DNA from 2 places in the Caballeronia sp. KNU42 genome. Region 2 is predicted to be linked to the other one. Evidence: riboswitches for the same ligand, from Rfam matches in the RefSeq annotation. Region 2 holds a riboswitch; the other holds the start of a gene.
What was found. A riboswitch is a leader RNA that binds a small molecule or an ion and turns the genes downstream of it on or off. The one in region 2 is predicted to bind glycine.
Positions count from the first base shown of each region.

Region 1: another riboswitch for glycine. It lies ahead of ACSOSP_RS22635 (D-amino acid dehydrogenase); the one in region 2 lies ahead of gcvT (glycine cleavage system aminomethyltransferase GcvT).

Region 1 is NZ_CM132389.1:765,705-776,145, reverse strand. It holds gene ACSOSP_RS22640 (LysR substrate-binding domain-containing protein) at 1-707, shown strand, start outside; gene ACSOSP_RS22635 (D-amino acid dehydrogenase) at 1,726-2,943, opposite strand; glycine riboswitch at 3,088-3,183, opposite strand; gene ACSOSP_RS22630 (mechanosensitive ion channel family protein) at 3,544-4,737, opposite strand; gene ACSOSP_RS22625 (APC family permease) at 4,999-6,339, opposite strand; gene ACSOSP_RS22620 (carbon-nitrogen hydrolase family protein) at 6,443-7,288, opposite strand; gene ACSOSP_RS22615 (response regulator transcription factor) at 7,430-8,290, shown strand; gene ACSOSP_RS22610 (tautomerase family protein) at 8,334-8,723, opposite strand; gene ACSOSP_RS22605 (MarR family winged helix-turn-helix transcriptional regulator) at 8,769-9,185, opposite strand; gene ACSOSP_RS22600 (hypothetical protein) at 9,395-9,652, shown strand; gene ACSOSP_RS22595 (phosphocholine-specific phospholipase C) at 9,759-10,441, shown strand, end outside.
Region 2 is NZ_CM132388.1:2,879,156-2,889,596, forward strand. It holds gene ACSOSP_RS12960 (oxidoreductase) at 220-1,263, shown strand; gene ACSOSP_RS12965 (hypothetical protein) at 1,416-1,793, shown strand; gene ACSOSP_RS12970 (TetR/AcrR family transcriptional regulator) at 1,843-2,442, opposite strand; gene ACSOSP_RS12975 (ABC transporter six-transmembrane domain-containing protein) at 2,561-3,475, shown strand; glycine riboswitch at 3,520-3,643, shown strand; glycine riboswitch at 3,689-3,823, shown strand; gene gcvT (glycine cleavage system aminomethyltransferase GcvT) at 3,954-5,078, shown strand; gene gcvH (glycine cleavage system protein GcvH) at 5,145-5,525, shown strand; gene gcvP (aminomethyl-transferring glycine dehydrogenase) at 5,594-8,521, shown strand; gene ACSOSP_RS12995 (alginate lyase family protein) at 8,640-9,743, shown strand; gene ACSOSP_RS13000 (L-serine ammonia-lyase) at 9,774-10,441, shown strand, end outside.

The DNA.
Region 1 (10,441 bases), on a different replicon from region 2:
AAGATGGCGAGGATTTCCTGCGTTACGCGATGCAAATCCTGAATGCGATGGACGCGGTCACCGAGCGTTTTCAGTCGTCTCCGGCGTCAGGTGTCGTGCGCTTCGGAGCGCCGGATATTTTCATGGGAGAACGGCTGCCCGTTTTGCTGACGCAATTTTCGCGGGCGTTTCCGAATGTGCGGCTGGACGTGAGCGTGGGCATGAGCCTCGATTCGCAGGCGATGGTCGCCGCGCACGAACTGGATCTTGCGGTGGTGCTGTGCGTGCATGGGGAAACGGATCGAGACGCCGACGGTATCGTGTTGCGGCGCACGCGGTTCGTTTGGGCGGCGGCCGAATCGTTCGATGCGCGCGCGGGGGCGTCGCTGCCGCTCGCATTTTTTCCGGCGCCGTGTGTGAATCGGCGAGTGGCGCTTGAGGCGCTCGATGGCTTGGCGGTGGACTGGCATGTCGCGTTTACATCGTCGAGTCAGTCGGGTATTCGCGCTGCTGTGATGGCGGGGCTCGCGATTACTCCGCTGACACGTGATGACCTTGAACCGGGGATTGTGGTTGTCGATGGGCAGTATGGTTTGCCACCCTTGCCGGACGCGGAATTCAGGCTGCTTTGGGGCAAGGGTGAGCCCACGCTGGCCGCGCAGGAGTTTGGGCGGCTTGTGCTTGATGCGCCGGTTGAGCGGCCATTGCGAGCGAGTGCGGCCTGGTGATGTTTCGCTCGCGCCGGTGGACGGGGGTGGTCGGTTTCGGGATGGTGGTCAGGGTCTATGCCGGGTTGCCAGGTTCTTGCGTTAGCGGTCTTAGTCATTGCCGGGTTGCCAGGTTCGTGCGTTAGCGGTCTTAGTCATTGCCGGGTTGCTGCTTTCAAGGTTAGTGGTCTGCGTGAGTGAGCTATTTTCTTTATCACTATTAGCCACTGCGCGTGGCGGCGCGTCATTTCTTTGTCCAAAGCGACAAAGAAACGAAGCAAAGAAAGCGCTTTCAAAACGAGGGCTCATAAGTTGACCTAGCGTGCAGTTTTAACGTTTTTGGCACCCCAAAAGCACGGTGCTCGCTAGAACCACCGGTGTGTGAACCCCTCTTTCTCCGAACACGGATACCCACACGCTTCGCCACCAGTGACTGAACCTGCCCAAGGAACACTCCGCGCTATCCGCGAAAAACCATCCTCCGAATTTGTACGCATGCCGAACCACGTCGCCAACCCACCAAGAAATGAAGCCGTAGAGTACGTAAGGCCATACCCGCAAAAACAGCTGCGCAAATCAAACAACCAACCGACCAAATAATGAGGCACTAAAAGCGCGTGAGGCCGTGAAGGTTTCCTGGCAATGGTGCTTGCCCGAGAGCGTACGGGGCGAAGCGTGTGCGTGTAAGAATTCGCGAGAAGGAGGGGTTCAAACATTGGTGGTTCTGGCGAGCACCGTGCTTTTGGGGTGCCAAAAACGCACAAAGTGCACGCTAGGTCAACTTATGAGCCCGCGTTTTGAAAGCGTTTTCTTTGCTTCGTTTCTTTGTCGCTTTGGACAAAGAAATGACGCGCCGCCACGCGCAGTGGCTAATAGTGGTAAAGAAATGAGCCAACTCAAGCAGACCACTACCCTTGAAAGCAGCAACCCGGCAATGACCAAGACCGCTACCGCAGGAACCTGGCAACCCGGCAACAACCCCGACCGCCAACCCTGGAACCTAGCGCCCCGCCCCCCAGCGCAAGCGACAAACCACTGCCTACATCCGCTCCGCAATGCTGTGCGCCGTCGCAGCCGACAGCGTCCATCCCAAGTGTCCATGCCCCGTGTTGTAGAACACCCCGCGACGCTTGCCGCTCCCAACCTTCGGCAACATGCTTGGCAGCATCGGCCGCAAGCCCGCCCACGGAATCACCCGCGATGTCGCCACACCCGGAAAATAGCGGCGCGTCCAATCGACGAGCGGTGCGATCCGGTCCGAGCGAATATCGCGATTAAAGCCGTTGATTTCAGCCGTGCCCGCTACGCGAAAACGGTCGGCGCCAAGCCGGCTCGTGACAATCTTCGCACTGTCGTCAAGCAAGCTGACCCACGGCGCACCCTCGCGACTCGCGGCGTCATCCAGGCACACAGTGATCGAATAACCCTTCACTGGATAGATATTCACGTGGTCACCAAGCATCGATGCGATCTGCCGGCTTGCCACACCGGCGCACACCACGATGCGATCGAAGCCATGTTGCCGCTCGTCACCTGCTCCGCCGCCATGCAGCACACGCATGGCGAACGGGCCGTCGCCACGCTGCTCGATACCCGCGATCTGCGTGTCGTAATGAAAGCGCACGCCGCGCCGCTCGCAGGCGTCAGCCAGACCGCGCGTGAACTTGTGGATGTCGCCGGTTGAGTCCGACGGCGTGAAAAAGCCACCGTGGAAATCGCCTTGCAACGTGGGCTCGATCGCGCGCATTTCGTCGCTCGTCACCGCGCGCCGGTCAAGGCCACCCGACTGCAACAACCGGTTCACTTTCGCGGCGGTATCGAAGTCCTTCTTCTGCTGGTACATATGAAGAATGCCGCGCTGCTCGAGGTCGAAGTCGATCCCTTCACGCTCGGCAATCCCGAACAGATGCTCGCGCGCGGCAATGGCCAGGCGCACGGTCTCGACGGTATTGGCCCGGTAGTTCGGAATCTGGCGCAGGAATTCACCCATCCACGAATACTTGTGCCAGCTCGGCGCAGGATTCAGCAGCAGCGGTGCGTCGCGCGTGAACATCCAGCGCAGCCCCTTGAGCACCGTGGCCATGCTGTTCCAGACCTCGGCATTGCTGGCGGAAAGCTGGCCGCCGTTGGCGAACGATGTTTCCATCGCCGCGTACCGGTGACGCTCGAAAACGGTGACGTCGTGGCCGCGTTCGGCAAGGGCGTAAGCAGTCGTGACGCCGGTAATACCGGCGCCAATGATGGCGATTCGTGACATGACAAGGTCCAGATGAAAGTTGGGCATCGCCGGTGCTGCCGGCGTCTATGCCCCATCTGTCCGTGTACCTGAGAGTTTCAGTCGTGGCGTTGCACGCACGACATCCCCGTCGGTGGGCGCATTAAAGCGCCGCTCTCCAGATGTTCCTGCTACGCGGTCCTTGGGCCTGAGAGTTTCCGGGGCGGTTGCTCCGTCGGCGCCGTCACCATGCTCCGTGACAGTCTCTCCCGCGCTAGCGATTAGAACCCCGCCAAGATACCGTCTAAAAATAAGATAGGCAAGGGGCATGGTAGGGATCGGCCTTTTGCATGCCGGGAAGTAGTCAGGATACTTAATGATCTTTCGCCCGCTGCGCACAACGAAATCCGCCGCAGACAGCGCCTGATTCCCTTAATCTTTCATTTAATACAATTATTTCTTTTTGCTTTCATTTCACTATAAAATGCGTTTTCCTTTATCGATTTTGGAGCCAGGCATGACCCCTTTTGCGAAGGCAGCAGCCACTCTGGCCGCGTGTATCGGCGCATTTACCGTTGTCGTATGTATTGTCGAGGGGCTGGCCGGATAACGGGCGCGCGACCGGGCTCTCGCCCGGCGCCGCTAGCGCATTTGCCAAACGCGCAAATTGAACAGCGGCAAGATGCCATAGACGTGGTCGAACATATCCGACTGGATTTGTTCGTACGATTCCCAGCTTGTCTCGTTCAGGAACAGGAACACTTCCAATGGCAGGCCCTGATTGGTGGATTGCAGCTGGCGAACCACCAGCGGCATGTCTTTCCGGATCGCCGGGTATTGACGAAAGTATTCCGTCAGATACACGCGAAACATCCCAAGGTTGGTCAGGCGATGTCCATCGTCCGGCACGGTGAACGGCACCTGGTAGGCTACGCTCGCCTTCAGGTTGGCAAGCAATTCGTCGTCGCAAAACCGGATGCTCTCTATGTCCAGGTGAATCGCGTGCTTGACCCGCCGTCCGCCGGATTCTGCCATGCCGCGCCAGTTCTTGACGCTGTTGGTCAGCAACACATAGCTCGGCAGCATGACAATGGAATTGTCGAAGTTCTGGACCTTGATCGTGTTCAGCGAGATATCGATGACCGTCCCGTCAGCCACGAATCCAGGTACCTCGATCCAGTCGCCCACGCGCAGCATGTCGTACGCTGCCAGTTGAATGCTCGCGACAAACCCCAGCAACGAATCGCGGAAGATGATGATCAGCAGCGCAGTCATCGCACTCACGCCGGTGAGGAAATTGGCGGGCGATCGATGCAACAGCAATGACACTGCGGCAATCAGTGCAAGCACGTACAGGACGATAGCGGCTATCTGCAGAAAGCTCTTGATCGGCCTCTGGCTCGCAAAGGGGAAATGACTATAGCGATCCTCAATACTGCCCAGGAACGCGAAGGCGGCGCGAAGGACGGTCACCACCATGAAGCATGCCGATAGCGTCTCCACCGGGCGACCCAGCGCGGAAATGACCGGAAACGACACACCGGTTAGCAGGGGCGCTGAAATATAAATGATGCCCGCAGGCACCAATGGCGCGAGCCGATGAAACACCTTGCGGCGTTCGGCGGCACGCAGCCACTTGCGGCGCTCCCCGCGCGCGAGGTGGCCCACAATCCTCAACAAGATGAAGCGCGTGACGTAGTAGCAGATCGCACTGGCCAACAGAATCGCCAGGAACAACGCGGCGACGAGAAGGATCGCCACAGGCATGCTGTCGGTGTGGACATAGAAATGACGCCAATCCGGTCCACTCACTACGCGGAACATGTCATTGAACATAGATCCTCTCAGTGCCGGCCAGCCTGCTTTCCTGACGATGATCCGGGCCCGCGCGGTACCGATCATTTCCCCGATCTGGCTACGCAACCTCACCAAACGTTGCTGCAGTGCGATCCAATGATGCTGTCAACGGCATTGTAACGGCCTCCTGATCTTTGCGGCGAGGCTATCTCTCGTCGATCCCCCGGGCCATGGCGCTTGGTTTTTATTTGTTTGCAACCCATGTTGGTTGAATGGCCCGGGCCAATTCGGCCACCCCGCTTAAACCGCCACTTCCGGCGGCGGCTGACGGAACAAGCGCGTGATCCAGCACAGGTACACGAGCCCGATCACGAACCAGATTGCGCCCAACACAAGCGCTGTCTTTTCAAGGCTCGCCAGCAGCCAGATATCGGCGATCGCACCGATCAGCGGAAACACCAACCCGCCGATCGCGCCGATCTTCTTGTCGCCATGATTGCCTGACAGATAAATCCGGACCACGCAAAGATTGACGGCGGTGAACGCGAGGAACGCGCCGAAGTTGATGAATGAAGTTGAAGTCGCCACGTCGAGCTTCAGCGCGATCAAACCCACAATGCCCGCAATCGCGATGTTGATCGCCGGCGTCTTGAACTTCGGATGGATGAAACCAAACACGCGCTTGGGCAGGATTTCATCGCGACCCATGGCATACAGCAAACGCCCGACGCTGGCCTGTGCCGAGATGCCCGACGCAAACTGCGCGAGGATCAGGCCGGCCAGGAAGACGGTCACGAAGATATCGCCGCCAATCATCTTGGCGACTTCGAACGCGGCCGAATCGGTGTCCTTGAATTCCACGCCCGGGTGCGCAAGCTGCATCGTGTAAGCGGCCAGAACAAAAATCGCGCCGCCGATCAACGCGATCCACAAGATGGCGCGCGGCATGTTCTTCTTCGGGTCGATCGTCTCTTCGGTGAGTGTGGACACTGCGTCGAAGCCAAGATATGAATACGCGGCAATGGCGGCGCCGGCCATGGTCGAGGCGAACGGCACGTGTCCTTTGAAGAACGGTTCCGCCAACGCGATCCCGCCGGGACCTGCCGCAGCCGCTGCATAGTGCCAGCACAACGCGACGAACAAACCGACAATCGCGAGTTGCACCACCATCAACACGATGTTGAATCGTGCAGCCAGTTCAATCCCGACTATATTCAACGCGCTCGTCAGGACGATGAACGCAACGATCCAGATCCAGGTGGGCACGGTCGGGAACGCGGCGTTCAGATAAGCGGCGCCGATCAGCCAGATCACCATGGGCAGGAAGAAGTAGTCGAGCAGTGTTGCCCAGCCGACCAGGAAGCCCAGATGCGCATTGAAGGTCTTGCGTGTGTAGGTATAAGCGGAGCCGGCGACGGGATAAAGCCGCGCGAGCTTGCCGTAGCTCAGCGCCGTGAAGGCGATAGCAACGAGCGCAAGCAAGTAGGCGAGAGCGGCGGTATCGTCACTCGCTTTGGCAAGCACGCCATAAGTGCCATATACGATCAGCGGCGCCATATAGGCCAGGCCGAACAATAATACGGATGGCAAACCAAGTGTGCGTTTCAGATGCGACTGCGCGGCTACGGACGAGTCTTGCATGATGTCTCCGGGACTTTCGACAGGCGTGGGCGGGCGCGTCCGGAGCGCGGGCTCCGGACGATTCATGTGCTACGGAACTGCTGAAAACTTCAGTCTTCAGTCTTCAGTTGATGGGGCGACGGCGCTCTTCAATCACAAGCGCACGCGAACCATCGGCGTTGTCGATCGGCGTGAGGCCGAGCGGCACGCGTGCGTCGTTCAAATAACGATAGTGCTCACGGCTGGCTTCCAGCCGCTTGAAGTCGATATCCACGCTTAGCAGCGTCTCTTGCGCACCCGCCGCAGCGACGATCTCGCCGCTGGGATCGACGAGCGCGGATTCGCCGGGGAAGGTGAGGTTGTCGTCGCCTGTACCACAGCGGTTCACCATGAGCGCGAACATCTGGTTCTCCATCGCGCGCGCGGTGATGGCTCGCCGATGCACCGGGCCGAATGGATCCATGTTGCCGTTGGTGACGATCAGCAGGTCGGCATCCAGGGCGGCGACCGCGCGGGCGGTCTCGGGGAATTCGATGTCGTAGCAGATCAGCAGCCCGACCGTGAGGCCGTTCCACAAGCAGGTTTCGAAGCGATCGCCCGGGGTGAACACGCCCACGTCCGATGCCCACAAATGGGTCTTCCTGTAGCGCAACGCGATCTCGCCTTTGTCATCGACCAAGACGGTCGTGTTGTAGAATCGCGCGCCTTCGCGTTCGGCCAGGCCCACCGCAACCGATACCCCGGCGCGTCGCGCGGCGTCACGTACCGCGGTCAGTGCGGGGCCATCAAGCGATTGCGCAACGTCCGCGACGTTTTCCCGCGTCGGAAAACCGGACAGCGTGGCTTCAGGGAACACGACCAGCTTCGTGCCCCCGGCGACATCGGCGCGGCCGATTGTTTCGATGACCTTGCGCGTGTTGTGTCCGATGTCGCCGTCCACCAGCGCGAGTTGTGCGAGTTCTGCCTGCATTAAATCCGTCTCCTTCCAAATACCTTTCGATGGCATTATTCAAGGGCCTGCGTGAGGGCCTGCATTTTCGTCCGGACTATTATCGAGGCATTATTTTTGTCCAGGAATTACCCACCAGGGTTACCCTTACCGGAGGAGACGATGGAGTTTCAATGGCATGATCTCGCGTTTCACAGAGAGATCGGTTCAGCCATCGACGCACTCGATGGGCCGAATTTCTGGGCTCGCCTCACGCGGGTTCTCGAGCGGCATATCAGCTTCGACAGTTGGGTCGCACTGCGTTTTGCGCGCAATGGGCCGCCGCTGGTTTGTGCCGAACAGGCGTTGCCTGACGGCAAGATCGACTTGTTGTTCCAGGACTATCTGGCAGCCCTTTACCAGCTCGACCCGTTTTATCTGGCGGCCTTTGAGCAGCGTGTCTCGGGTTTCTACACGCTCGCCGATGTCGCGCCCGACAACTTCAAGATGACGGAGTACTACCAGCGCTACTTCAAGAAGAACATCGTTGGCGACGAAGTGCACTTCAATGTGGTGATCGACGCCAACTACACCATGGGGTTTTCTCTCGGCAATATGCACCGTTACGACGAGCGTGATGTAGCGTTGCTGACGTTGTTCTCGCCGTGGGTTCTTGCATTGATGCAGCAGCGCTTGCGATATGAAAATTTCGGCGCGGCGCCGGGGGTATCCGAGGTTACGGAGGGTGGGCAGCATGATCTGCCTGCACGCTTCGGCATCCTGACTGAAAAAAGCGGGCGCGCTGCATTGACGGCGCGCGAGATTGAAGTCGCCATGTTGTCGCTGAGCGGGTTCTCATCGCGTGCGATTGCGGAGAAGCTGACCATTTCGTTCGAGACGGTCCGCGCGCACAAGAAACATATTTATTCGAAGCTCGGCATTGGTTCGCAATCAGAGTTGTTTGCGCTGTTCTATGAACCGGGTTCGCACCCGTTTGCCGAAGGTTCGGAGGGCGATGTGACGACGCCTGCAGGGCATCGGTGATGTTTCGCTCGTGCCGGTGCTCCACCGGCCGCGAGCGAAAAATTTAGTGATGGTAGCGGTACTCCTGCGTGCGCCCGCCGTACCCATACGACGCCGCCCTGACATCTTCAACATGGATATAGCTCTCTTCGTGCAGGTCGCCCAATATCCTGCCGAACCCTTCGAAAACCGCTGAGATATACCGCGCCTTCTCGTCCTTCGTGTTCGTCTCGTCGGTGATCTTGATATCGAAATAGAAGCTGGATTTTTTCTGCTCGCTTAGCAGCCGGCCACCGATCACCCAGCTATCCGGATCGATGAACTGAATAGTGATCGCCGTCACCTCTCGCTTCTTGCCCAGGATACCGGATGTCAGTTCAAGCAACATGTCAGATATGGCCGCAACGGCCTCGGGCGATTTTTCAATGCTTACCTTCACGTTCAAAATCGGCATTTTCCATCTCCAATTAGTTCGCTATACAACTATCCAGGAAAAAAATCAGTCGAGACTCGACCGTGCATCTTTCACGCTTGCAACCGTGCTCGCAAAGCGCTCCTCACCTAGTTCAGCCTTCAAACGCTTGGTCACCGCGGCACTTGCAGCGTTCAACGAGTCCTTGATTCGCAACGCCTCGCCAGTGGGGTGAATCGCGGTCTCACGTCCATCGGATTCGGTAAGCCGGCGTTCGATAAACAGCAACTTCTGCAAACCGTCCAGCGTTCGCGTTGCAGTGGATCGTGAAATGGCGAGTTCAGACGCCAACTCGCTTTGCACGATGCCAGGTTTCGCCAGCACCGCGCGCAGCATGAATCCCTGCGGCGGCGTCAGGCCAAACGCCTTGTACGCGTTCGCCCACTCGCGCTCGAGGCTTCGCGCAAGTGCCGTTGTGTTGAAGTAAATGCAGTGATCGAACATGAAGACACTCTAGGAGAAAATGATTCGCTATGCAACTAGTTTTGATTTGCCCTAATGCGAAACGTAAGCTGATTGACAGATTTCAATGTCTCACCGCGCCTCAACAACTCTTACTGGATATTTCACAAAATTTTCTTGAAGCGTCTTCAGACTGGCGTCCGCGATGAAGCGAAAACGTTTGCGCGTACCCCGGACAGGCGGAAGACATCATGAGACGAACCGCGATATTGGCATTGGCAACGCTGGCGCTCACCGCCTGCGGACCAGACGATCAGGCAAGCGTCAGCGTCACCCAGGCGTCTGCTAGTACATCGTTGCCAGCCAGCGCTGTGGAGCCGCTGGTGTTGAGCTCACCTTCTGACGTCCAGGCTGCCAGCAGTCCCATTGCCGCCGCTCAGGCAAGCCTCGCGGCGGATGCGCAGCAGGTCGCACCTGTTCTTCACTCCGCGCCGGACGCGTCCGAGTGACGCCAAAAGCCAACGCTCTCCAATGAATGAAAATCCCCATCCTGATCGAGTCCTTCGACCGGGACGGCATTGCCGCATCTATCATGACGCCATGAGGTGAAACAAAATGACATTGAATAGCCGTCGCCGTTTCTTGCAGACTGTTGCTACTTCAGCCGGCGCCGCCGCCGCGCTGACGGTGTTTCCCGAATCGATTCGCAAGGCGCTCGCCATTCCGGCGTCACGGCGCACCGGTTCGATCAACGATGTTGAACACATTGTCGTGTTCATGCAGGAAAACCGTTCCTTCGATCATTACTTTGGCCACATGCGGGGCGTACGCGGATACAACGACCGCTTCCCGATCCCTTTGCCTGGCGGCCAGCCGGTATGGTTCCAGCCGTCGAAGGAGGATTCGACGAAACCGGTGTTGCCGTTCCATCTGAATACGGCGACGACCAGCGCGCAGTGCGTAGGTGATCTGGATCACTCGTGGTACCCGACGCACTACGCGATCAATAACGGCCGTTACGACCAGTGGCCCGCGTACAAGACGGACATGACGATGGGTTATTACCTGCGCCGCGACATTCCGTTTCACTACGCGCTTGCCGATGCCTTCACCGTCTGCGATGCCTATTTCTGCTCGCTGCCCGGCCCGACGCATCCGAACCGCGCGTATCTGATGACGGGCATGGTTGATCCGACCGGGACGAAGGGCGGTCCGCTGCTCGACAACAACGACTTTGTGGACGGCGACGGTCCGCCGCAATATCAGTTGCTCTCGTGGACGACCTATCCGGAACGTCT
Region 2 (10,441 bases):
GTGAGCAAGAAGGTGAGCAAAATTGCGCCCCTCGCAAGCGGGCGCAATTTCGAGAGCGCGATGTTAACACGGAAGAAACCATCGCCCGAAAGCGATGGTTCTGGCCCTTTCGGCAGCCCGTGCTCAAGCACCGCGCGAAGTTCCAGCCCCGTTTCAACCCGATCCGCCATTTCAGGCCCGTGCCACAATACTGGCATCGCCAACCAACAGGATGCCCGCATGACAGCACTTCTAAAAGTAGGCCTGATGGGCTATGGCTTTGCCGGCGAAATTTTTCACGCGCCGGTAATAGACCATTGCGGCCGCGCCTCGGTGTTCGCCATTGCCACCGGCAAGCCCGAGCGCGCGCAGGCTGATTACCCGAACGCGACGATCGTCGAAGATTTCGACGCGCTGCTCGCCCTCGATGAACTCGATTGCATCGTCATCGCCACACCGAACGACACCCATTTCGATCTCGCCAAAAAAGCGCTGGAAGCGGGCAAGAGCGTGGTGGTCGACAAGCCCGTCACCCTCTCCGGCGCCGATGCAAAAACCCTCGCCGATTTGTCCCAAACGCGCGGATTGCTGTTCGCGCCGTTCCACAATCGTCGCTGGGATGGCGATTTCATGACAGTGCGCGCGTTGATCGAAAGCGGCCGGCTTGGGCGCGTGACGCACTATGAATCGCATTTCGATCGCTTCCGGCCGAAAGTGCCGCAGCGCTGGCGCGAGGAAGCGTCACGCGGCGGTGGCTTGTTGTTCGATCTCGGACCGCATCTCATCGATCAGGCGTTGGCTCTGTTTGGCCGGCCAAAAACCATTTTCGCCAGCGTCAACGCGCACCGCGATCACGCGAGCGCGCCGGATTACGTTCATCTATTGCTCGGCTATGAAGACAAGGAAATCGTGCTGCACGCAACCGCCTTGGCCGCGCTGGAACCGCCGCGCTTCGCCATTCACGGCACCCGCGGCAGCTATGTGAAAACGGGTCTCGATGTGCAGGAAGACCAGCTCAAAGCCGGTTTGCGCCCCGGCAATCCCGAATTCGGCCACAACCCGCCCGGCCTGCTTCGCGAAGTCGATGGCGATCACGACCTGCGCCAGGAATTTGCCACGCGTGACGGCGCCTATGTGGAGTTTTATCGAGCGCTGGCGGCATCGGTGCTTGAGGGCAAACCATTCCCGGTGACGTCGCAAGATGCCGTCGATGTCATGACCATCATCGACATCGCCATCCGCAGTAACGCAGAAGGTCGCCGCCTGGATTTCGTGCCGCTCTGACAAAGCGGCGATAACAAACGCCCCACGCAAGACTTTCAAACACACAGCGTTACATTTGCGCACCGCCCCGGCGTCAGCCGGCGCGGTGCGCGGACCGTTCTTCTCCAGTCGTCTTATCGTCTTATCCTAAAAACCAAACGAGGAGAATTTCAATGCTGACGCTAAAAGCAGGTATTACCCGAGTGCTGATTGGCGTGGCGCTGGCGGGATCGCTGGCGGCGTGTGTCGTCGAGCCGACGCGGCAGGTCGATGTCGTCCAGGCAGCACCGGCGCGCCCCGATCCGCATATGGAAGCGGTGCATCGGATGGATCAGGTCAACGGGCGCATCAACTCGCTTTGGCATCATGTCGATCAGCGCGTGAGCCAGGGCTTTTACCCGCCGCCACAAGGCGATGCGTTCCATCATCGGCTGGATCTAGTGCGTCAGGAATCGCGCGACATGGCCTCCCAGCATGGCGGCGGTTTGTCGGGTGAAGAACAGCACACGCTGAACGGCGAGCTGGACGGGTTGCAACGGGCGATTCAGTAAGCATTTTTATGTGCCGGACGACGGGCTCGCTACGCACGTGTCGTCCGGTTCATTGTTTGAGAGCGCTAAGCTCGAAGCCAAGCACCATCTCTGCTACTTCCACGACCTCCCCCAACGCCGCTTCAAAAGCCTCAATCGACGGCTGCAGCAACAGATCATCGGCGTAACCCATGGCCAGCGCAAAGATCTGCCGAGCCGCACGCTCCGGCGATGCGCATCGGAACACCTGCGCCTCCACACCCTTTTCGATAATTCCGCGCAGCAAACCTTGCCAGCGACTGATCTCGCTTAAATAAGCCTGCGCGAGTTCTGCGTCGTGCATGGCTTCGTCCCAGGCGTCGAGCCACAGTCCCCAACCATCACTTTTACTTTCCGGCAGGCACTCGCGGATAAAACCAAGCAACGCGTCGACCGGCGGTTTATCGATCAGGCGCGCGCAGGCTTCTTCAAGCTGCTCATCGGCGAAATGCACGAACGCCTCGCGGCGCAACTCGTTCCAGTCGCCAAAGTAGTGATAGATGTGACTGCGCGATAACCCCGCGTGCTCGGCGAGATCGCGCGTGGAAACATCGGCGAAACCCTTCTCGCGGAACAATTCAAGAGCGGCCGCAATGATCTGACCTTTGCGTTCGGGGGACGACCGCGACATGTTCGATTCCTTTCTTCAAGCGTTGATGGATTGACTGAACTTGCATTTTGAGCGACTGCTCAAGTATAATTTGAGCAGTCGCTCAAATTATAGCTGTGATTTTACTTAAGGCACGGTCATGTCATTCGTCACACCAGAAATCCGGATAGTTGAGAGCGAAAAACTCGCTCAGCAGTCCGCCACGTCCACGCTGAAAGCCATTGCCCGGGCGTATCCGGGCAAGCTGTTCTGCACGCTGTCACTCGTCGCGCTCGAGAACGCGTTGTTGCTCGCGTATCCGTTATTCGCTGGCTTCGCCGTCGACTCGATCATGCGCGGCGACGCTCATCACGCGTTGTTCTACGCGGTGATCGTTTTGGCGTTCTGGGCGGTCGGCGCTGCGCGCCGGGCCGTGGATACGCGCACCTTCACGCGGATCTACGCCGATCTGGCGGTGCCGGTGATTCTCAACCAGCGGCTGCAAAACCAAAGTACGTCGACGGCCGCGGCGCGCGTGGTGCTGGCTCGCGAGTTTGTCGACTTCTTCGAGAAACACGTGCCGACCATGGTGACCGCGTTTGTTTCCATCGTGGGCGCGGTTGCAATGCTGCTGGCAATCGAACCGTGGATCGGCGTCGCCAGCCTGGGGGGATTGCTGCTGTGCATAGCCTTGTTGCCGCGCTTCGCACGGCGCAATCAGGGCTTGCATCAGCGCCTGAATGACCGGCTGGAGAAGGAAATCGGCCTGGTCGCGAAAGTGGGGACGGTTACGTTGAAGCGGCACTATCGCGTGCTGTCCAAGCTCCGGATTCACCTGTCCAACCGCGAAGCCGCGGCGTTTCTCTTCGTCGGGTCTGTGGCGGCCGTGCTGTTTGTGATTGCCATCAGTCAATTGGCGCTGGCGCCGGCGGTGAAGGCCGGGCATGTGTACGCCGTGATGACGTATCTCTGGACCTTTGTCAGCAGTCTCGACGAAGCGCCGTATATGGTCGATCAGCTCGCACGTTTGCGCGATATCGGCAGGCGCGTGAATCCCGGGCTGGCGAAGGATTAAAGCCCCTCGCCGTTTGACAAGCTGAATTCGGTCGCGTAAATTCGCCGCACGCGTCGGGAGAGAGCGCTTGCTGTCGGTTGTTCGCATCGAGAACGACTTGGAAACAAGGCAAGCGCCGCCGAAGGGGCACACCCACAAACTCTCAGGCAAAAGGACCGGCCGCGTCGACGTTCCGTTTATGAATCGCGCCTTTTATCGGGCGCCAAAAACGGAAAGTCGAACTCTGGAGAGCGGCATCGGCTGATCAGGAAGCACCAGCCAGATGCCCACCGAAGGGGCGCGCGTTGTAAGTCAGATCATCGGCGAACAGCGTGCAATCTCTCAGGTACCGAGGACAGAGGGGTCATGTACCGAATCGCTGCGCGGTTTGGGCTTTGCAGGTCGCATTGACGTTATCCATGCAACCAAAAAGCCGAAATCCCGAGCGGCTTCGACGCATGGCCTTTTTTTGTTTTCGCGCACGCCCGAGGCCCGCTCCATGTCTGATCTTCAACACACGCCCTTGCACGCCACTCACCTTGCGCTCAACGCACGCATGGTCGATTTCGGCGGCTGGGACATGCCCGTCAATTACGGTTCGCAGATCGACGAACACCACGCGGTGCGCACCGACGCCGGCATGTTCGACGTGTCGCATATGCGCGTCGTCGATTTCACTGGCGATAAAGCCCGCGACTTCTTCAAGTACGCGATCGCCAACAGCGTCGACAAGCTCACCGTTCCAGGCAAGGCGCTGTATTCGTGCCTGCTGAACCCGGAAGGCGGCGTGATCGATGACCTGATCGTCTATTACTTCGCCGATGACAACTACCGCGTTGTAGTGAACGCTGGCACCGCGGAGAAGGACATCGCGTGGTTCGGCCATCTGAATGCCGAAGGCGGTTTCGGATTGACCATCACGCCGCGCCGCGATTTCTCGATCGTCGCCGTGCAAGGTCCGAACGCACGCGAAAAAGTCTGGCAAGTGCTGCCGGAAACCCGCGTCGCCACGGCGGAAATCAAACCCTTCAACGCCGTGCAATTCCCGGCCAGCTCATTCGGCGACGTCACGCTCGCGCGGACCGGCTACACGGGCGAAGACGGTTTCGAAATCATTGTTCCTGCGACGCAGGTCGTATCGTTCTGGAACGCGCTGATCGCGCAAGGCGTGAAGCCGGCCGGTCTCGGCGCACGCGACACGCTGCGTCTCGAAGCAGGCATGAACCTGTACGGTCAGGACATGGACGACACGGTTTCGCCGCTCGACGCAGGCCTCGCGTGGACCGTCGACCTTACCAACCCGGATCGCGCATTCGTCGGCCGCGCCGCGCTGGAAAAGAATGGATCGAAGGCGCGCTTTGTCGGCTTGATTCTGCAGAAGGAAAACGGCCGCGCCGGTGGCGTGCTTCGTGCTCACCAGAAAGTCGTCACGGCCGACGGCGAAGGCGAGATCACGAGCGGCACTTTCTCGCCGTCGATGCAGGAATCCATCGCGTTCGCCCGGGTGCCGGCGAGCGTGAAGCCGGGCGACAAAGTGCACGTCGTGATCCGCGACAAACAACTGCCGGCAAGCGTGGTAAAACTGCCTTTCGTGCGCAACGGCAAGGTGTTGGCGGCGCTTTAATCCGCCTGCAAACATCGGCCGAAAAAGCCACGCACGTCCACCCTCAATGACAACTGGAGCATCCGCATGAGCATCCCGGCCGAACTCAAATACACCGAATCGCACGAATGGGTACGCACCGAATCCGACGGCACCCTGACCATCGGTATTACGGATCACGCACAGGAAGCACTCGGCGATGTCGTGTTCATCGAATTGCCGCCGGTCGGTAAGACCGTTGCCGCCGGCGACGCCATCGCGGTGATCGAATCGGTGAAAGCAGCCTCTGATATCTACGCGCCCGTGGCCGGCGAAATCGTCGGCGCGAACGATGCGCTGACCGGCACGCCGGATCAGGTCAACGGCACGCCGTACGAAAGCTGGCTCTTCAAGATCAAGCCCGCCGCCGACGCCAAGACGGATCGGCTAATCGATGCCGCTGCATACGGCAACGCGATCGGCGAGTAATACTTTTCAACGACCGTGCGGCGTGCTTAAGCGCAATAGCGAACCAGGCCGCACCAGCAGGAATTCTCATGAAGCTCGAACACCCGGACCGTCTGATGAACCGCTCATCCTTGTCTCTCGCCGCGCTCGAATGCCACGATGCGTTCGCCCAGCGGCACATTGGCCCGGATGCGGCCGACCAGCACGCCATGCTCGAAGCGCTCGGTTTCGCATCGCGCGCGGCGTTCATCGACGCGGTGATTCCCGAAGCCATCCGGCGTAAAGAAACGCTGCCGCTCGGCGCGTTCACGCAGCCGAAAAGCGAAGCGGAAGCGCTGGCATCGCTGAGGAAGCTCGCGGATCAGAACCTGGTGTTCAGGAACTACATTGGGCAGGGTTATTACGGCACGCATACGCCTGCCGTGATCCTGCGTAACGTGCTTGAAAACCCGGCGTGGTACACGGCTTACACGCCGTATCAGCCGGAGATTTCGCAAGGCCGCCTGGAAGCGTTGCTCAACTTCCAGCAGATGATTATCGACCTCACGGGTCTGGCGATTTCGAACGCTTCATTGCTCGATGAAGCCACCGCCGCCGCCGAGGCCATGACGCTGCTGCAACGCGCGGGCAAGCCGAAATCGAACCTGTTTTATGTCGCCGACGACGTGCTGCCGCAGACCATCGAAGTCGTGCGAACGCGTGCAAAACCGGCGGGGATTGAAGTGAAAGTCGGCCCTGCCGCCGATGCCGCCACCGCCAACGCTTTCGGCGTGCTGCTGCAATACCCCGGCGCGAATGGCGATGTTCATGACTATCGCGCGTTGACTCAAGCTGTTCATGCGGCCGGTGGTTTTGTGATCGCCGCCGCCGATCTGCTCGCGCTCACGCTGCTCACGCCGCCGGGCGAATGGGGCGCTGATGTGGCTATCGGTAATACGCAGCGTTTTGGCGTACCGGTCGGTTTCGGCGGTCCGCACGCTGCGTACATGGCCGTACGCGATGACTTCAAGCGGCAAATGCCGGGGCGCTTGGTTGGCGTAACTGTCGATGCCCAAGGCAAGCACGCGCTGCGTCTCGCGCTGCAAACCCGCGAGCAACATATTCGCCGCGAAAAGGCGACATCGAATGTATGTACGGCGCAAGCTTTGCTCGCGATCATGGCCAGCATGTACGCCGTATATCACGGGCCGCAGGGTTTGAAAACCATCGCGTTGCGCGTGAATCGCGTGGCGTCGATTTTCGCTGCCGGCGCGTGCAAACTCGGCTACACGCTCGCAAACGAAACCTTCTTCGATACCGTCACCATCGTCAGCGGCACGAATACCACGGCGCTGCATCAGGCGGCCTCGGCGGTGCATGTGAACCTGCGTCACATCGATGCAACGCACGTAGGCGTTTCCGTCGATGAAACCACCACGCGCGACGACCTCCTGAAGCTCTTCGCGTTGTTCGCGGAAGTGGCGGGCAAGACGGAAACATTCGATATCGACGCACTCGATGCCGACGCAAAAGTCTCGCTGCCGAAAGCACTGGAACGCACGAGCGCCTACCTCACGCATCCGGTGTTCAACCGTCATCATTCCGAGCATGAAATGCTGCGCTACCTGCGCAGTCTGGCGGACAAAGATCTCGCACTCGATCGCACGATGATCCCGCTCGGTTCCTGCACGATGAAGCTGAACGCAACGTCAGAAATGTTGCCCGTGACGTGGCCCGAATTCGCGCAGATCCATCCGTTTGCACCGGGTGAGCAGACGGTCGGTTATCGCACGATGATCGATCAGCTCGAGCAAATGCTGGTGGCTTGCACCGGATACGCGGCTGTATCGCTGCAACCGAACGCCGGTTCGCAAGGCGAATACGCCGGCTTGCTCATCATCCACGCGTATCACGAATCGCGTGGCGAAGGGCATCGGAACATCTGTTTGATTCCATCGTCGGCGCATGGCACGAACCCGGCATCGGCGCAAATGGGCGGCATGCAGGTCGTGGTCGTTGCGTGCGATGAACAGGGCAACGTCGATATCGCCGACTTGAAGGCGAAGGCCGAAAAGCACGCCGACAAACTCGCCGCGATCATGATCACGTATCCGTCCACGCATGGCGTGTTCGAAGTGAACGTGCGCGAAATCTGCGAGATCGTGCATGCGCATGGCGGCCAGGTTTACGTCGATGGCGCGAACATGAACGCGATGGTCGGCCTGACCGCACCGGGTCAGTTCGGCGGCGATGTCTCGCACCTGAACCTGCATAAAACCTTCTGCATTCCGCATGGCGGCGGCGGACCAGGCGTGGGTCCGGTCGCGGTCGGAGCACATCTCGCCAAGTTCCTGCCGAACCAGCATTCGACTGGCTACCAGCGCGATGCAGCCGGGATTGGCGCTGTATCGTCGGCGCCTTATGGCTCGGCCGCCATCCTGCCGATCTCGTGGATGTACATCGCGATGATGGGCGCGCAAGGCCTGACCAACGCCACCGAAAGCGCGATTCTCGCGGCGAACTATGTGGCGAACCGGCTCGCGCCGCATTACCCCGTTCTGTACAGCGGCGCGGGCGGCCTGGTCGCGCACGAGTGCATTCTCGATCTGCGGCCGTTGAAAGAAACCAGCGGCATTTCGGTCGATGATGTCGCCAAGCGCCTGATCGACTACGGTTTCCATGCGCCGACCATGAGCTTCCCGGTGCCGGGCACGCTGATGGTCGAGCCGACGGAGTCCGAATCGAAAGAGGAGCTGGATCGGTTTATCGACGCAATGATCGCCATTCGCGATGAAATTCGCGCGGTGGAAGAAGGCAAGTCGGATCGCGAAGACAATCCGCTGAAGAACGCGCCGCACACGGCAGCGGTTGTTGTCGCCGATGGCTGGAGCCACGCCTACTCGCGTGAAACGGCGGCGTATCCGCTGACGTCGTTGATCGCGCGCAAGTACTGGCCGCCGGTCGGCCGCGCCGACAACGCCTACGGCGACCGCAACCTGTTCTGTTCGTGCATTCCGTTGTCCGAGTACGACGAATAAGCAGCGAATAAGCATGGGTTTCAACTGTCCGGCTTCTTCTCAGAGCCGGACAGTTTTGCCGGAGTCACGCAACACCAGATACCATCTCTCCCGAACCAAGCCAATCAGGGAGTTTTGCATGGCGCGACAGGTGCGAGTGGTGAGTAAAGCGTGGCGTGTTCCGGCGATGATCGCGGCCCTTGCAGCAACGGCTTTGACTACGCAGAGCGCGTTTGCCGCAATGAATTTTTGCGCCGCGCCCGCGATGCAGAACAGTGAGCGCACGAACGCCGATCCGGGCGTGAAAGCACTGGTGCAAATGGTGCAGTCGCGGCTGAACGACCAGCCGAAAGCGCGGGCGACGCTGCATACGGAAGGCACGTTGCCGCACCAGGGTATTCGTGACGAAAGCGAAGAAGCGGAGAAGGATCTGGGATTGATGCGCGACGCCGCGCTGGCGTGGCGCGCGACCGGCAACGAAGCGTATTTGCGTCTCGTCGACCGGTTTTTATTCGCATGGGTCACGACGTATCAGCCGAGTTTCAATCCTATCGATGAAACGAATTTCGAGTCGCTGATCCTCGCGTATGACCTGACCGCGAGTGCATTGCCGGTGAAAACGCGCAATGCGGCGAACGCGTTCATCACGAAGATGGTGACGGGGTATATCGCGGATATCGACAAGCAAAAGCGGCCGCTGACGGGCACGTATCGCAACAACTGGCAGAGTCACCGGATCAAGTTGATTTCTATGGGCGCGTTCACGATTGATGACCGCAAGCTGATTAACGCGGCGCAGCGTCTGTATGTGGAGCATATTGGAGACAACATTGCGCCGGACGGCTCGACGGTCGATTTCGGCGAGCGCGATGCGCTGCATTACGTCACTTACGATCTGCAGCCGCTTGTGACGGCCGCGCTGGCTGCGCGCCGTCATAACCGCAATTGGCTGAGCGAGCGTGCGCCGTCGGGCGCGACGCTCGCCGCCGCGTTGAACTGGCTCACGCCGTACGCACTCGGCACGCGCACCCACGAGGAATTTGTTCATTCGAGCGTGCCCTTCGATGCCACCCGCCGCGAGGCCGGTCTGCCCGGTTATTCGGGCACGTGGGAGCCGAAGCACGCGGCCGAATTGTTTCACCTATCGGCGCGGCTCGACGGGCGCTACACGCCCATTGCGCTGCGCCTGGCGCCCACGCCGCCGGCCTGGCTCGCGGTTTGTTTGCCGTTGCCGGCGCGCTGATTTTTTAGCACGACCTTTGCAGGAGCAGTCATGGCAGTCAGCGTTTTCGATCTTTTCAAAATCGGCATCGGTCCGTCGAGTTCGCATACGGTCGGGCCGATGCGCGCCGCCCTGATGTTCGTGCAAGGGCTCGAACGCGATGGTCTGCTGGACGCCACGGCTACGGTGAAATGCGAGTTGTACGGCTCGCTCGGCGCGACCGGCAAAGGTCACGGTACGGATCGCGGCGTCATGCTCGGCTTGATGGGCGACGCCCCGGATACGGTCGATGCGGGGACGATCAGCACGCGTCTCGAGACCGTGCGCGCGACGAAAAAGCTGCCGCTGTTGGGGCGTCACGAGATTCCGTTTGTGCTGAAGGAACACATCGTGTTTCTGCGGCAGGCGCTGGCTGAGCATCCGAACGGCATGAAACTCCACGCCTTCGATGCCAACGGTGTGTCATTGCGCGACTCGACCTATCTCTCGGTGGGCGGCGGTTTTGTGGTGACGGCGGGGGCATCGAATGTGAAGGTGTTGACCGCAATAGAACAGTTGCCGTACGCGTTCCACTCCGGCGATGAATTGCTGGCGTTGTGCCGTGAAACGGGCAAATCCGTGGCGCAATTGATGTGGGACAACGAGCGTACGTGGCGTAGCGAAGACGAGATCCGTTCGGGCTTGCTGCGCATTTGGGAAGTGATGCAGTCGTGCGTGAA